Regions from separate parts of the Sphingomonas sp. PSPC2-2 genome, predicted to be linked through region 1. Evidence: riboswitches for the same ligand, from Rfam matches in the RefSeq annotation. Region 1 holds a riboswitch; the other holds the start of a gene.
What was found. A riboswitch is a leader RNA that binds a small molecule or an ion and turns the genes downstream of it on or off. The one in region 1 is predicted to bind cobalamin.
Positions count from the first base shown of each region.

Region 2: another riboswitch for cobalamin. It lies ahead of ACP7BY_RS15360 (TonB-dependent receptor plug domain-containing protein); the one in region 1 lies ahead of cobW (cobalamin biosynthesis protein CobW).

Region 1 covers NZ_JAFCWU010000007.1:39,776-47,336, forward strand. The annotation lists gene ACP7BY_RS13455 (DUF6456 domain-containing protein) at 1-181, opposite strand, end outside; gene ACP7BY_RS13460 (helix-turn-helix domain-containing protein) at 274-837, shown strand; gene ACP7BY_RS13465 (glutaminyl-peptide cyclotransferase) at 834-1,601, shown strand; gene ACP7BY_RS13470 (HoxN/HupN/NixA family nickel/cobalt transporter) at 1,724-2,782, shown strand; cobalamin riboswitch at 2,857-3,085, shown strand; gene cobW (cobalamin biosynthesis protein CobW) at 3,266-4,303, shown strand; gene cobN (cobaltochelatase subunit CobN) at 4,313-7,561, shown strand, end outside.
Region 2 covers NZ_JAFCWU010000008.1:170,775-178,335, forward strand. The annotation lists gene ACP7BY_RS15340 (TonB-dependent receptor domain-containing protein) at 1-1,115, shown strand, start outside; gene ACP7BY_RS15345 (arsenic transporter) at 1,165-2,445, opposite strand; gene arsC (arsenate reductase (glutaredoxin)) at 2,445-2,885, opposite strand; gene ACP7BY_RS15355 (ArsR/SmtB family transcription factor) at 2,882-3,235, opposite strand; gene ACP7BY_RS15360 (TonB-dependent receptor plug domain-containing protein) at 3,326-5,269, opposite strand; cobalamin riboswitch at 5,448-5,667, opposite strand; gene ACP7BY_RS15365 (MBL fold metallo-hydrolase) at 5,762-6,661, opposite strand; gene ACP7BY_RS15370 (ArsR/SmtB family transcription factor) at 6,729-7,088, shown strand; gene ACP7BY_RS15375 (rhodanese family protein) at 7,057-7,561, shown strand, end outside.

The DNA of each region.
Region 1 (7,561 bases):
CGCGCAAGCGCTCCCCCGCCTCGAACTGCCGCGCATCGATCTTGCCATGCGCCCGCAGCCAGCTGAGCGGCGATTCGCCGACATGCACACTGACGCTGCGCCGAGGCCGATGCGTGCGCGGTGTCGCCGCGCCGCGCACCACACCGCATTCCTCGATCGCTCGCTCCACCAGTTCCCGCATCGCCGTTTCCTCTCACATCGCTTCCGCGAAAAGCGTTGCCATGAGGCCACGGATGTAGGACAGCAAAAAACCAATTTGGTTAGAAGGCTGGCATGATCACCGCTATCCGCGAAGTCCGGCGCGCCAAGGGCATGACGCTCGACGATGTCGCGCGCGCGTGTATACCGCCAACCACCGCGCAGACGATCGGTCGCCTGGAAACCGGCACGCGCACCGTCTCGGTCGGTTGGCTGAACCGGATCGCCGCAGCATTGGGGGTGCGCGCAGCCGATCTGGTCACCTTGCCCGACCGCGCCGACATCGCCGTGGCCGCAATCCTCGATACGACCGGAGCGCATGCCCCCAAGCGCCCGGCGACCGTCGTCCCCCCGGCCCCCGCACCCGAGCATGTCGCGGTGTCGGTCCAGGCCGGCGTGGGGGACTATCGTGCTGGCGACACCATCTGGTGCGTGCGTATTCCACCGGCAGATTTCGCCCAGGCGCTCAACCGCGACGTTCTCGTTCCGCGCCCGGCAGGCCGTTTCCTGTTCGCACGCCTGATCGGGCGCGAGGACGGGAAGCTCCACCTTCTCCCGCTCGGCCCCGGTGCCCGCCAGCAAGTCGTCACCGATCCGCCATGGATCGCCACCGCCGTTACATTGGTTCGCGCTTTATGATCCGCACCCTGCTCTTCGCCGCGCTCCTCGCCGTGCAAGGCGCGGCTCCGCCACCGGCACCCCCGCCGCCCGTCACCACGGCGCAGATCCTCAACCGCTACCCGCATGACACCAGCGCCTTTACCGAAGGTCTGCTGATCGACCACGGCGTGCTGTACGAAAGCACCGGGCGGGAGGGACAATCGGACATTCGCCGCGTCGACTTGGCAAGCGGCCGCGTCCTGGCACGGACGAAATTGCCGCCGAGCCTGTTTGGTGAAGGCATCGTTGCATGGAAACAGCAACTGTTCAGCGTCACCTGGCATGGCGGCCAAGGGTTTCGCTGGTCGCTCCCGGGTCTCAAGCGCTCCGGCGGATTCCGCTATAGCGGCGAAGGCTGGGCGATGACCGATGACGGGCACGCGCTGATCCTGTCGGACGGCACGCCGGTGTTGCGCTTTCTCGATCCGACCACTCAGAAGGTCGTCCGGCGCGTGACGGTGACGATCAACGGCCGCTTGCTCGACCAGATTAACGAGCTCGAATATGTCGATGGCGAGCTGCTCGCCAATATCTGGATGACGCACTATATCGCGCGGATCGATCCGGTCAGCGGCAAGGTGCTCGGCTTCATCGACCTGTCCCCGCTCCTCGCGCAGGTGCAACTGACCGACCCCGATTCGGTTGCCAACGGCATCGCGTATGATCGCGCGGCGCGGAAGCTCTACGTCACGGGCAAGAACTGGCCTGCGCTGTTCGAGATCGCGCGACCCAAGGGGGCGTGATCCGGCTCTTCGCGATTTTGGGCAGGCTCTTGCCATGCAACAGGAAATGACGGTAGCGGCGGCGCGCGTCTGAAGGGCGACCGCGCGTCGGGACCCAAGCGGTTGAGAAGGGTCTGTTGGTTATGACGCACGCACCGTCGGCTTCGTCCCCGCCCCGCCAGGATGGTCTGCGCCGCCGCATCGGCTGGTTGTTCACGATCTTGATCCTGGCGAATATCGGCGCGTGGATTTGGGCGTTCACGCTGTTTCACGAACGCCCGCTGATGCTGGGCACCGCCCTGCTCGCCTGGGGTCTGGGGCTGCGCCACGCGGTCGATGCCGATCATATCGCCGCCATCGACAACGTCACCCGCAAGCTGATGCAGGATGGCCAGCGCCCGGTCAGCACGGGCTTCTGGTTTGCGATCGGCCATTCCGGGATCATCGCAATCGCGTCGGTGGCCGTCGCGCTGACGGCGAGCGCACTCGCCGGCATGGCGGTGCTAAAGCAGATTGGCGGCACCGTCGCCACCATCGTGTCGGCGGGGTTCCTGTTCGCCATCGCGGCGACCAATCTCATCATCCTGCGCGCGGTGTGGAAGACCTTTGCCCATGTCCGCGCGGGCGGTGCCTATGTCGATGAGGATATCGACTTGCTGCTGGCCGGGCGCGGCATCTTGGCGCGGGTGTTTCGACCGATGTTCCGCTTAGTCAACCGACCGTGGCACATGGCCCCGCTCGGTTTCCTGTTCGGGCTGGGCTTCGACACGGCGACCGAGGTCGCGATCCTCGGGCTGTCCGGACAGCAGGCCGCCGATGGCACCGCGATCGGCACCATCCTCGTGCTGCCGCTGCTCTTTGCCGTGGGCATGGCGCTGATCGATACCGCTGACGGGGTCGTCATGTTGGGGGCGTATGAATGGGCCTTCGTCAAACCGATCCGCAAACTCTATTACAACATCACCATCACGCTGATGTCGGCAGTCGTCGCGATCGTGATCGGCGGCATCGAGGCGCTGGCGCTGATCGGCGGAAAGCTGGGGTTGGCGGGCTGGCCGTGGGAGACGGCGGCACGGCTGGGCGAGCAATTCAACACGCTCGGGTTTGCCATCATCGGCCTCTTCGTGCTGTGCTGGATCGTCAGCTTCGGCATCTATCGCTGGAAACGCTTCGACGAGATCGAGGTCCGCCTGCCCGGCTGAACCCGGCCAACATGCCGCATTGGCATTGCCTGCGAACTCGGTTAAGCGGTGCTCGAATTCTCCGGAGAAATCCGGGGGTTCATGATCGCACCGGTGCCCCGCGAGGGGCTTGAATGGGAATGTGGTGCGGGAGCGTGCTCCCAAATCCACAGCTGTCCCTGCAACTGTAAGCGGATAGTGCGATGCGCAGGTCTCCCCTTTGCGGGAGCAGCCACTGGAACGCCACGCAAGTGGGGATCTGGGAAGGTGCGTATCAAACGGTGACCCGTGAGCCAGGAGACCTGCCAGTGCACCGGTCGCTCTTGCCCAGATCCAGGGGATGGTCTTGGCACGGTACTTCTCCGTCTGGGCGACGAAACTGTGCGGCTGGGGCTGCACGGTCGTGCGGCCATGGGCGCTCTCGCGTCGGTCCGGGTCGCACGCCGACCGGTCATGCGCCGGCAAGCCCCGTCCTGTGTTCGTCCTGGCGCGGGGAGATGTACCATGTCCGATCTTTCCAAGATCCCCGTCACCATCGTCACCGGCTTCCTCGGGGCCGGAAAAACCACCGTGATCACGCACCTGATCCGCAACGCTGGCGGCCGGCGGCTCGCGGTCGTCGTCAATGAATTCGGCACGCTCGGCATCGACGGAGATATTCTACAGGGCTGCGCCATTCCGGATTGCCCTGCGGAAAACATCGTCGAACTGGCCAATGGCTGCATCTGCTGCACCGTCGCCGACGATTTCATTCCGACCGTCGAACGCTTGCTGGCACTCGACCCTCGGCCCGATCATATCCTGATCGAGACCTCCGGCCTCGCCCTGCCCAAACCCTTGTTGAAGGCGTTCGACTGGCCCGCGATCCGCAGCCGCATCACCGTCGATGGCGTCGTCGCGCTGGCCGATGCCGAGGCGGTGGCGGCAGGCCGCTTCGCACCCGATCTCGCAGCGCTGGAGGCGCAACGCGCCGCCGACCCCGGCATCGACCATGAAACCCCGTTGTCCGAAGTGTTTGGGGACCAATTGGCCTGTGCCGATATCGTCCTGCTCACCAAGATCGATCTGGCGGGTCCCGAAGGCGTGGCAGCGGCACGCGCGATTATCGCCGCCGAGGCACCGCGACCGGTGCCGATCCTCGAGCTGACCGACGGCGTGGTCGATCCGCGCGTAATTCTGGGGCTTGGCGCGGCCGCCGAAGACGATATCGCGGCGCGTCCGTCGCATCACGATGGCGACGACGATCACGAGCATGACGATTTCGACAGCATCGTGCTCGACATCGGCGAAATCGCCGATCCCGCCGATCTGGCTGCCCGGATCGTGCGCATCGCGCAGCAGCACCAGATCTTGCGCGTGAAGGGATATGCTGCGGTGGCGGACAAGCCGATGCGGCTGCTGGTCCAGGCGGTCGGCACGCGCGTGCGCTACCATTATGACCGTCCGTGGCGGCCGGGTGAAGCGCGGCGCACCACGCTGGTCGTCATTGCCGAGCGCGACCATATCGATGGTGAGGCGTTGCATACGGCGCTGGTCGGCTGAGGCCAGCCCGTGCACGTCCTCTTCCGCGAAAGCCACGGTCTGGAGGAAGCCGCGATCCCGCAGGATCTGGGGCAGACCCCGGCTGACCTGGTCATCCTGTCCTTTTCGGACAGCGACCTTGGTGCGTTCGCGGGCGCATGGCACTCCGCGCGAAGATCCGGGCAAACGCTGCCTTCGCTCCGGTTGGCCAATCTCGCAGCGCTCGGCCATCCGCTGTCGGTCGACACCTATGTCGAGCGCACGCTGAGCGGTGCCAAAGCGATCCTCATCCGGCTCATCGGCGGCATGCCCTATTGGAGTTACGGGTTGCAGCAGGTCGAACTGCTTGCGCGGGCACGGGGGATTGCACTGGCGGTGTTGCCCGCCGATGGTCGCGCCGACGCACGGCTGGACGCCGTCTCCACCCTGTCCGCGCAGACGCTGCGCGCGCTGGCGCGCTTGTGCGACGAAGGCGGGCCCGAAGCGAGCGGAGCCGCGTTGACGCTGCTGGCGCGCGCCGCAGGATTGTGTTGGGACGATACGGTCACGCCCCGATCGTTGCCGCTGGCGGGCGGATGGCATCCCGATTGCGGGGTGGTCGATCCGGCCACTTTTGCGCGTGATCCCGATCGACCGCTGATCTTGCTCGTCTTCTACCGCGCTTATCTCGCGGCGCAGGACCTTGACCCCTTTGCCGCGCTGCATGGCACGTTCGAGCAGCGCGGTTTTGCGACTCTGTCGCTGTTCGGACCGTCGCTGAAGCACCCGCAAACGCGCGACCGGATCGCGGCGTGGATCGGCACACTATCGCCCGTCGCAATCCTCAACGCGACCGCATTTTCGGCGCGGGGCGAGGCTGGGGAAACACCGCTCGACGCGGCGGGGGTACCGGTGTTTCAAGTGGCGCTGGCAACCTCGGGACGCGCCGCCTGGGCAGACGGCACGCGCGGCCTGTCACCTGCCGATCTCGCCATGCATGTCGTATTGCCCGAGATTGACGGTCGGCTATTCGCCGGGGTCGCCAGTTTCAAGGAAGCGGGCACGCGCGATCCGCTGCTCGAATTTGCCCGGACCGCGCATCGGGCCGAGCCCGAGCGGATCACCGCGATCGCGGACCGGGTCGCTGGTTGGACTAGGTTGGCGGCCAAAGCCGTCGGCGAACGGCAAGTGGCGCTGGTCCTGTCCACCTATCCCGGCAAGACCTATCAGATGGCCCATGCCGTCGGACTGGATGCGCTGGCATCGGCCGAGGCGATTTTGGCCGATCTGGCAAGCGCGGGATATGACGCAGAGACGCGCGACGACCTCGCCGAGGGGCTTCGCTCCGACACTTTGACCTGGCCGCTGGCTGACTATCGCCGCGCGCTGGCGGCATTGCCCGAGGCCTTGCGACACGATCTTGCCGCATCGTGGGGTGAACCCGAAGACGATCCAGCACTCTTGGACGGGATGTTCCGGTTTGCGGCGGTGCGCGCCGGGCGCACACTGGTGGCACTGCAGCCAGAACGTGGTGCCAGCACCGGGCGCGATCAGGAATATCACGACCTCACCCGATGCCCGCGCCATGGCTATGTCGCTTTCTATCTATGGCTGCGCGCGATCGGCACCGACGCGATCGTCCATGTGGGGGCACATGGCACGCTGGAATGGTTGCCGGGCAAATCGGTCGCGCTGTCGCAAGGCTGCTGGCCCGAAGCTCTGCTTGGGCCGTTGCCCTTCATCTACCCGTTCATCGTCAACGACCCCGGCGAGGCAGCACAAGCCAAGCGCCGCATCGGTGCCGTCACCATCGGCCACGTCCCGCCACCCTTGGCCCCGTCAGGTACGGGGGCCGGGCTTGGGCGGATCGAGGCGCTGCTCGACGAATTTTCCAATGCCGACGGGCTCGATCCGGCGCGCCGCGACCGATTGCAGGCCGATATTCGCGCCGAGGCCGAAGCGCTGGGACTGGAGGCCGAGCTTGGCCTGGATCGCGCGACCCGCTTGAGCGACGCGATCACACGCATCGACCGCTTCGTCTGCGACGTGAAGGAAAGCCAGTTCACCGATGGCCTGCACGTGTTCGGCCGTGGAGCGCAGGGGGCGGCGGAAAGCGCCGGCCTGCTCGCAGCGCTGGCCGGGCGGCGCGTGGCGGCCGGGCCGTCGGGCTCTCCCTATCGCGGGCGCAGCGACGTGCTGCCGACCGGACGCAACCTCTACACGATCGACCCGCGCGCAATCCCGTCGCGTTCGGCGCACGAACAGGGCGTGGTGCTGGCGGAGGAATTAATCCGCCGCCATTTGCAGGATCATGGCGACTATCCGCGCGCCCTGATCGTCGATCTGTGGGGATCGGCAACCATGCGCACCGCAGGCGAAGAATTTGCGATGGCGCTGCATCTGCTTGGGGCAAAGCCGGTCTGGGACACCGCCTCGGAGCGAGTCAGCGGAATCGAAATCCTGCCGCTCGCGCTGCTCGACCATCCACGGATCGACGTGACCTTGCGCGTGTCCGGGCTGTTCCGCGATGCCTTCCCCACGCTGCCGGTGCTCTTCGGACAAGCGGTGCGCGCGCTCGCCGCACGCGAAGAACCCCCCGACTGGAATCCCTTTGCAGGCCGGATCGCGACGGCGCGAGTCTATGGGCCGCGGCCCGGCGCTTATGGCGTTGGGCTTGGCGAGACGATCGATCTATATACCGACGACGCGCGACGCGCGGCTGGCGAAGCCTGGCTTGCGGCATCTGCCTATCCGCTCGATTTGCCGGAGGGACAGGCGGGGCCCGACGCCCAGGGCTTGCGCGATCGGGTCGCGGAGACGGATGCGTTCGTCCATCTCCAGGATTTGCCCGAAACCGACCTGCTGCTGGCCGCCGACTATGCGGCGCATGAAGCGGGGTTCGCCGCCGCAAGGGCGATCGTGGCCGCACCCGTCGCGCTCTACCATCTCGACCATCGCGATCCGGCTCGGCCCGCAGCGCGCACGCTGACCGAGGAACTGGCGCGGGTGGTCCGCGCGCGCGCGGCGCATCCGGGCTGGGTGGCGGGGATGATGCGCCACGGGTTTCGCGGCGGGGCGGAATTGGCGGCGACGCTGGACCATCTGGGCACGTTCGCGCACCTCTCCGCCAGCGTGCCGCCACAACTGTTCGACCTCTATTACGATGCCACGCTCGGCCAAGCCGAGGTGCGGGCGTTTCTGGAGCGCGACAATCCGGGCGCGCTGGCGGCGATGGAGGCGCGCTTTGCCGCGCTCCATGCCGCCGGGCTGTGGCCGACGCGCCGCAATTCGATCCTCGCG
Region 2 (7,561 bases), on a different contig from region 1:
TGTTCCGCGCCTCCTTCAACAAGGCGCAGCGCGCGCCGACCGTGGTGGAAGCGTATCAGGCCAGCAACATCAGCTATTCGCGTCAGGGTGGGTCGCAGAACGATTTCTGCGCACCCGTGCCGCGTCAGATTGCTGACCCGGCCAATCCGGGCAAGACCATCACCACCACCGCGCCGCTCGCTTCGCGGGAGGTGTGCCGTGCGACTGGCCTGTCCGATTCGCTGTATGGAAGCGCAACGCTGCTGTGCCCGAACGACCAATGCACGGTCCGTTCGGGTGGCTTCACCGCAGCGCCCGAAACGGCCTATACCCAGACCTATGGCATCATCTTGAAGCCGCGCTTCGTCAAAGGCTTGGTGTTCTCGGTCGATCGCTATCGGATCAAGATCAACAACTCGCTCGGCTATAATGACGATAGCTATTACACCGATGGCTGCCTGCGTTCGAACGGGGATCCGTTCTTCTGCTCGGGCATCGTGCGCGCCGCCAACGGCACGCTCTATGCTGCGGCCGGCACCAACCCGACCAGCGGCTTCATCCGCGCCGGCACGACCAATTATTATTTCTCGATCGCGCGCGGTTGGGACTTCCAGTCGCAATATGCGCTGGGTCTGGGCAAGGTTGGCCGGATGGATCTGAGCTTCAACGGCTCGCTGACCACCTTTGCCGGTGGCCAGGATTCGCCGCTGCAGCCCGAGCGCAATTGCGCGGGCTATTACGGCAATGGCTGTGGCCAGTTGCTGCCGAAGTGGAGCCACGCCCTGCGCGCGACCTATGTCACGCCGGATGATGGCTTCAACGCCTCGTTCAACTGGCGCTATGTCGGGTCGCTCACCAGCGCCAACAATTCGGGCGATCCGGCGATCGGCGGCACGCCTGACCGGGTGCAGAAGACCTTCGGCTATATCGCCCCGGTCAGCTACTTCGATCTCGCGCTGACGTTCAACATTGCCAAGCGCTACAGCCTGCGCCTGATCGCGAACAACCTGCTCGACAAGGCCCCGCCGATCCTGGCGAATTCGTACAATATCAGCCTGGCGCGCAACAACACGATCCCGGCGCGCTATGACAGCCTGGGTCGCAACCTCGCGGTTGGCTTCACGGCGAACTTCTGAACGATCCTCGGAGGGAGCCCTGTGGTGCTCCCTCCGCTCTTTCGATCGATCACCCCAACCGCAGCGCCAGCGCCGCAAGCGTCACCAGCAGGATCGGGATGGTGAGCGTGACACCCACCCGAAAATAATAGCCCCAGCCGATCCGCACATCCTTTTGCCCAAGCACGTGCAGCCACAACAGGGTGGCGAGCGAACCGATCGGGGTAATCTTGGGCCCCAGATCGCAGCCGATAACGTTGGCGTAGATCATCGCCTGCCGGACCGCGCCGGTCGCGTGCGTGGCGTCGATCGACAACGCCCCCACCAATACGGTTGGCATGTTGTTCATAACCGAGGACAAGATTGCGGCGAGCAACCCGGTGCCGAAGGTGGCACCCCACACCCCGCCTTGCGCGGCGTGATCAAGCGCGGTGGCGATATAGCCGGTCAGTCCGGCATTCTTCAGGCCGAACACGACCAGATACATACCGAGCGAAAACACCACGACTTGCCACGGTGCACCGCGGATGACCGCGCCGGTTTGGATCACATGGCCGCGCCCGGCGATGACGATCAGCACCAGCGCGGCGAGCGCGGCGGTGGCGCTGATCGGGACACCGATCGGGTCGAGCAGAAAGAAGCCGACGAGCAGCATCGCCAGCACCACCCACCCGGCGCGAAAGGTCGCCGCGTCGCGGATCGCATCTGCGGGTTTGCGCAATTGGGTGACATCATAGTCCGCCGGAATATCGCGACGGAAGAACAGCAGCAGCGCCCCGAGCGTCGCGGCGATCGCGGCGAGATCGACCGGCACCATCACCAGCGCATAGTCCGCAAAGCCGAGCTTGAAGAAGTCGGCCGAAACGATGTTGACGAGGTTGGAAACGACCAGCGGCAGACTGGCGGTATCGGCGATGAAGCCCGCCGCCATGACGAACGCCAGCGTCGCCTTGGTTCCGTAACCCAATGCGCGCAGCATCGCGAGCACGATCGGCGTCAGGATCAGCGCCGCGCCATCGTTGGCAAAGAGCGAGGATACCGCCGCACCCAGCAGCACCACCAGCGCGAACAGCCTTTTGCCGTTGCCGCCGCCCCAGCGTGCGACGTGCAACGCCGCCCATTCGAAGAAACCGGCGGCATCGAGGATCAAGCTGATCAGGATGATCGCGACGAACGCGCCCGTCGCATTCCACACGATATTCCATACCACCGGGATGTCGGCGAGGGTGATCGCGCCTGCCAGCAACGCGACGATGGCACCGCCCATCGCGCTCCAGCCAATGCCAAGCCCGCGCGGTTGCCAGATGACGAGCGTAATCGTCGCGAGAAAGATCAGAACGGCGGTGAGCATCAGCCGACGCGCTGGCCGTGCGCGTCGATTACTTGCTCGCCATCTTCCTTGGTGAACGCCCCTTGTTGCGGCGCAGGCAGCAAATCGAGCACCAACTCGGACGGGCGGCAGAGCTTCACGCCGAGCGGCGACACCACCAGCGGGCGGTTGATCAGGATCGGATGCGCCATCATCGCATCGACCAGCGCGGCGTCGCTCAGGCTCTCATCGTCCAGGCCAAGCTCGGCATAGGGCGTGCCCTTTTCGCGCAGCAGATCGCGCGGGCGCATTCCGGCGCGGTCGATCAACTGCTCCAGCAGCGCGCGCGATGGCGGCGTCTTGAGATATTCGACGACGTGCGGCTCGATCCCTGCGTTGCGGATCATCGCCAGCGTGTTGCGCGACGTGCCGCAGGCCGGATTGTGATAGACGATGATATCGGTGGCGATCGGGTCGGTCATGCGTGTCCCTCCTTAGTACAGCGGCTGCGCAGCACGGTGTCGGCGAGCTGCCCGCAAATCTCCGGATTGCCGTCGCAGCAATCCTCCATGAGATATTCGAGTAAGCGCGCCATGCTGTCGTGCCGCGCGGAATAGATGACCGAACGCCCATCGCGGCGACTCGATACCAATTGGGCGTGCGACAGAATCTGGAGATTGGTCGACAAGCTATTGGCGGGAACGTCCAGCCGCCGCGAGATCTCGCCCGCCGCGAGCCCTTCGGGACCGGCCTGGACCAGCATGCGGAACACGCTGAGCCGCCCGGCATGGGCGAGCGCGGACAACGCGGAGACGGCGGTATATATTTCCATAGTTCTACTATAATAGAATTATGGAGTGATGCAAGGGCCTGCTATGGCGCTCCGTCATCCGGGGCGGTGCCCGGATGACGGAGCTGGTGCTCAGAAGCGGGCGCGGACGCCACCGTAAACCGCGCGGCCCGGATTGGCGAAGCTGAACACGTCCTCATAATGCGCGTTGTTGAGGTTCTCGATCCGGCCGAACAGCGCGAAGTGCTTGGTCAGCTTCACGTCGCCATTGAGGTTGAGCAGCACATAATCGTGCAGCCGTACCGTGACCGGAACATAGGATGGATCGGTAAACGCCACGTCGCTGGTATCGCCATTGTAGCGCGCGACGGCGGTAAAGCCGAAGCGATCGTGCGGCGCGCGCCACCCGAGCGCGACGCTGGCGATATGGCTCGGGCGGCGCACTTCCTCCATGCCATTCTCGCGCGCGTGGAGATAGGTATAGGCCGCGTCGATCCGCCACGCGGTGCCGATGCGGGCGTTGAGGAACGCCTCGACGCCGTGTTGGCGTGATTTGGTGGTGCGGTTGGCGGGTGTGGCGACGAAATTGGGTGCCGGATAGGTGGTGTAGATCTCATCCGACAAACGGCTGTCGAAATAGGTCGCGCCGATCAGCACATGGCCGTCGACGAAACTCTGCTCGATCCCGGCTTCCCAGCCCTCGGAGCGTTCCGGCTTCAGGCCCGGATTGCCGATGAAGCGCCCGTCGCTATAGCCGTAGAGTTCATAAAACCCCGGATTTTTCACGCCCGATCCCGCCGCTGCGCGAACCCGCGTACCGCTGTCGAAGCGATAGCTGCCCTGCACGCGATAGGTGGTGGTGTCCTGGAAGCGGTTGTTGAGGTCCTGCCGCAGCGACGCGCCGAACGCCGCATGCTCGCCCAGCGTCAGGTCATATTGTCCGACGATGCCGACATTGTCGACTTGCCGCCGCCCGGTGAAGGCAAAGCCGGTCGGATCGGTATTGCGATAGCGTTCGCGTTCGATATCGACCGCGACGGTAAACTGATGGCGCAGCGCGCCCTGGTTGAGCTTGAGCGTCGATTCATACGAGCCCTTAAGCCGCTGACCCGTGTCGCCATAGGTGCGCGCGGTCGCACCATAGCCATTGCGCGTGGTATCGGCGATTTGCCCGGTCAGCGCCTGCGTCCACTTGCCGTCGAGCAAATCGAGCTCGCCGCGCAGCAGGCCGTAAACCGCTTCGTTGATGAAATGCGCGCCCGGCGTGTCGATCGTATAGCCAAAGGTCTTGCTGGCGGAGTTGCTGTCGCTGTCGTTGAAATCGGCCTGGGTACGGGCATAGCGCGCGACGGCGGTGACGCGCGCATTGGATGCGGGCGACCACGTCGATTTGAACGACACCGCGCCCGAATCATTCCCGAGATTGCGCGTTCCCCCACGCGCGTTGGGGGTACCGCCGGTGGTGTTGAGCGTTCCCGACAGGGCATAGTCGAACGTGCCCGACACACCCGCAATGCGCGCGGCGGTGTTGACCGTGCCGAAGGAGCCACCCTCGATCCGCGCACTGATGCCTGGCGCTTCGCGGCCGGTCAGCGTGATATATTGGATTACCCCGCCGATCGCATCGGAGCCATAGATCGCGCTTTGCTGGCCGCGCAGGACTTCCACGCGCGCGACCTCGTCGGCGATCAGCGTGCCGAAATCGAATTCACCGGCATAGGGGTCGGACACTTCGATCCCGTCGATCAATACGAGCGTGTGGTTGGCCTCGGCCCCGCGCAGGCGGACTTGGGTCTGGCCGGGGATGCGGCTGACCGCGACGCCGGGCACGTCGCGCAGGATGTCGGAGACGGTGCGGGTCTGGCGTTGACCGAGCGCATCGGCATCAAGCACGGTGACCGAGCCGCCAATCTGATCCGCACGCAGCGGGGTGACGGTGGAGCGGATGCCAGTGACGACGATGGACGAAGTGTCGTCGGTCGCTTGTGCGGGCACCGGATCGGGGGCGACCTGAGCGAAGGCGGTGGCGGGGAGCAGCAGCGCGGCGAGCGCGGCCGAGGAAAGCAAAGTCTTCATGGCGTAAACGAGTCCCTTGGGCGTCGAGCGACAAGGGCCGGGGCGTCCGCTGCGAACGGTCGGGACACGCCACCGGACGGACGCATAAGCGCCCGGCACCGCCCCCGATGCGGCCCCAGCCGCACGTTCGTCGCTCAGACGAAAAGCGTTTCGCGCCTGGCCAATCCCATGAGCCGGGCAAGAGCGACCCGCGCCGGTCGGTCTCCTGGCTCACGGGTCATCGCGCGATGCGCGCCTTCCCAGGTGGTCCGCCACGGTGGCGGGCTTTCCCAGTGGCTGCGGAGCCGTTGCCGGTTCCGCCTGCGCGTCGTGCTCGCCGCTTACAGTTGCAGGGACAGCTGCAGATTTGCACGGAGCGTGCGCACTGCATTCCCGGTACCGGCGCGAAGCTGGATGGCTCCTCGAAAGGGGCCATCACGAGGCGTGGGATAGGACGGGCGTTGCGATAAGCCAACCGATTTTCGCGGTGGTCCGTTCTGGACGCGGGCGCGGTTAGGCGGCGGCAGGCCGCGTGCCGCCGGCGAAGGTGACCGGCAGCTTCAGGAAGACGGTGCCGCCAGGGCTGGGCGGTGGCAGGGCACCCGCGCGAATGTTGACCTGAAGCGATGGCAGGATCAGCGTTGGCGCGGCCAGCGTGCGATCGCGCGCCTCGCGCATAGCGACAAAGGACTGTTCGCTCACCCCCACATGCACATGGACGTTGGCGGCGGTTTCCTCCGCTACCGTGGTTTCCCAGCGATAATCGGTGCGCGTCGCGGGCAAATAATCATGGCCGACGAACAGCCGCGTGTGCGGTGGCAGCGCCAGGATCTTGCCGATCGAGCGATAGAGCGTCGCCGCATCGCCGCCCGGAAAATCGGCGCGCGCGGTGCCGTAATCGGGCATGAACAGCGTGTCGCCGACAAAGGCGGCATCGCCGATCAGATAGGTGCTGCAGGCGGGGGTGTGGCCGGGCGTATGCAACACGCCGATCGACAGGTCCCCGAGCGGCAAATGATCGCCTTCCTTGAGCAACAGGTCGAACTGGCTGCCATCGGGCGCAACATCGTCAAGCTCGAACAGATCGGCAAAGACATGCTGAACCGCCGTAATGTGGGCGCCGATCGCGATCTTCGCGCCGGCGCGGTGCCGGATATGGTCGGCCGCCGACAGATGATCGGCATGGGCGTGCGTTTCCAGCACATAGACCAGATCCAGCCCCTGTTCCGCCACCGCCTGCAGCACGGCATCGGCCGACGCCGTGGACAGCGTGCCGCTCTTCGGTTCGAAATCGAGCACCGGATCCACGATCGCGGCGACGCCTGTCGCGGGGTCGCTGACCAGATGCGTCGCGGTGAAGGTCGCTGAGTCGAAAAAGGTCTGCACATGGGGATTGTGGTTGGGGCGGGGCATCGTTTTGGCTCCTTCTCGTCGCAATATAAGATATTGCTAAATTAGATTCAATGAATATATTGAGGCTATGGCTGACCCGACCACTTTCGACCCTGCGCGATTCGAGGCGAATGCGACCGCTGCGGCCAAGCTGCTGCGGGCGCTGGCGAACGAACGACGGCTGATGATCCTGTGCCAATTGACCGGCGGCGAGCGCTCGGTTGGGGAATTGCTGCCGCTGATCGGGCTGTCGCAATCCGCACTCTCGCAGCATCTCGCGGTGCTGCGCAGCGATGGGTTGGTGGCGACCCGGCGCGAGGGCGTGTCGATTCGCTATCGCATCGCCGATCCGGCGGCCGCGCAGGTGCTGGCGACGCTCGCGACCATTTTCTGTTCCGATGATGTGGAGACGTCCCATGCCGAAACCCTTGCTTCCGCTGACGCCTGAGGCGGTCGAGGCGCGCCTGCGCCAAGGTCATGCGCTGCTGATCGACATTCGCGAGGACGACGAATTCGCCCGGCGGCATATCGCCGGCTCGGTGTCGTGCCCGTTGTCGCGCTTCAGTGCAGCGGCCTTGCCCGAACGGCCCGGGATCGACGTGGTGTTCCTGTGCCGCTCGGGCATGCGGACTGCCACCAATGCCGCGCGGCTGGCGGCGCCGGTGGCGGGGCAGGGCTATGTTCTGGAAGGCGGCCTCGACGGCTGGGCGCGCGCCGGTTTGCCGGTCGAGGCGGACCGCAAGGCGCCGTTGGAGATGATGCGCCAAGTCCAGATCGTCGCTGGATCGCTGGTGCTGATCGGGGTGTGCCTGGGCTGGCTGGTGGCACCGGGCTTCTTTGCGCTGTCGGCCTTTGTCGGTGCGGGGCTGACCTTTGCAGGCATTAGCGGCTTTTGCGGGATGGCGAAGCTGCTGGCGCTCT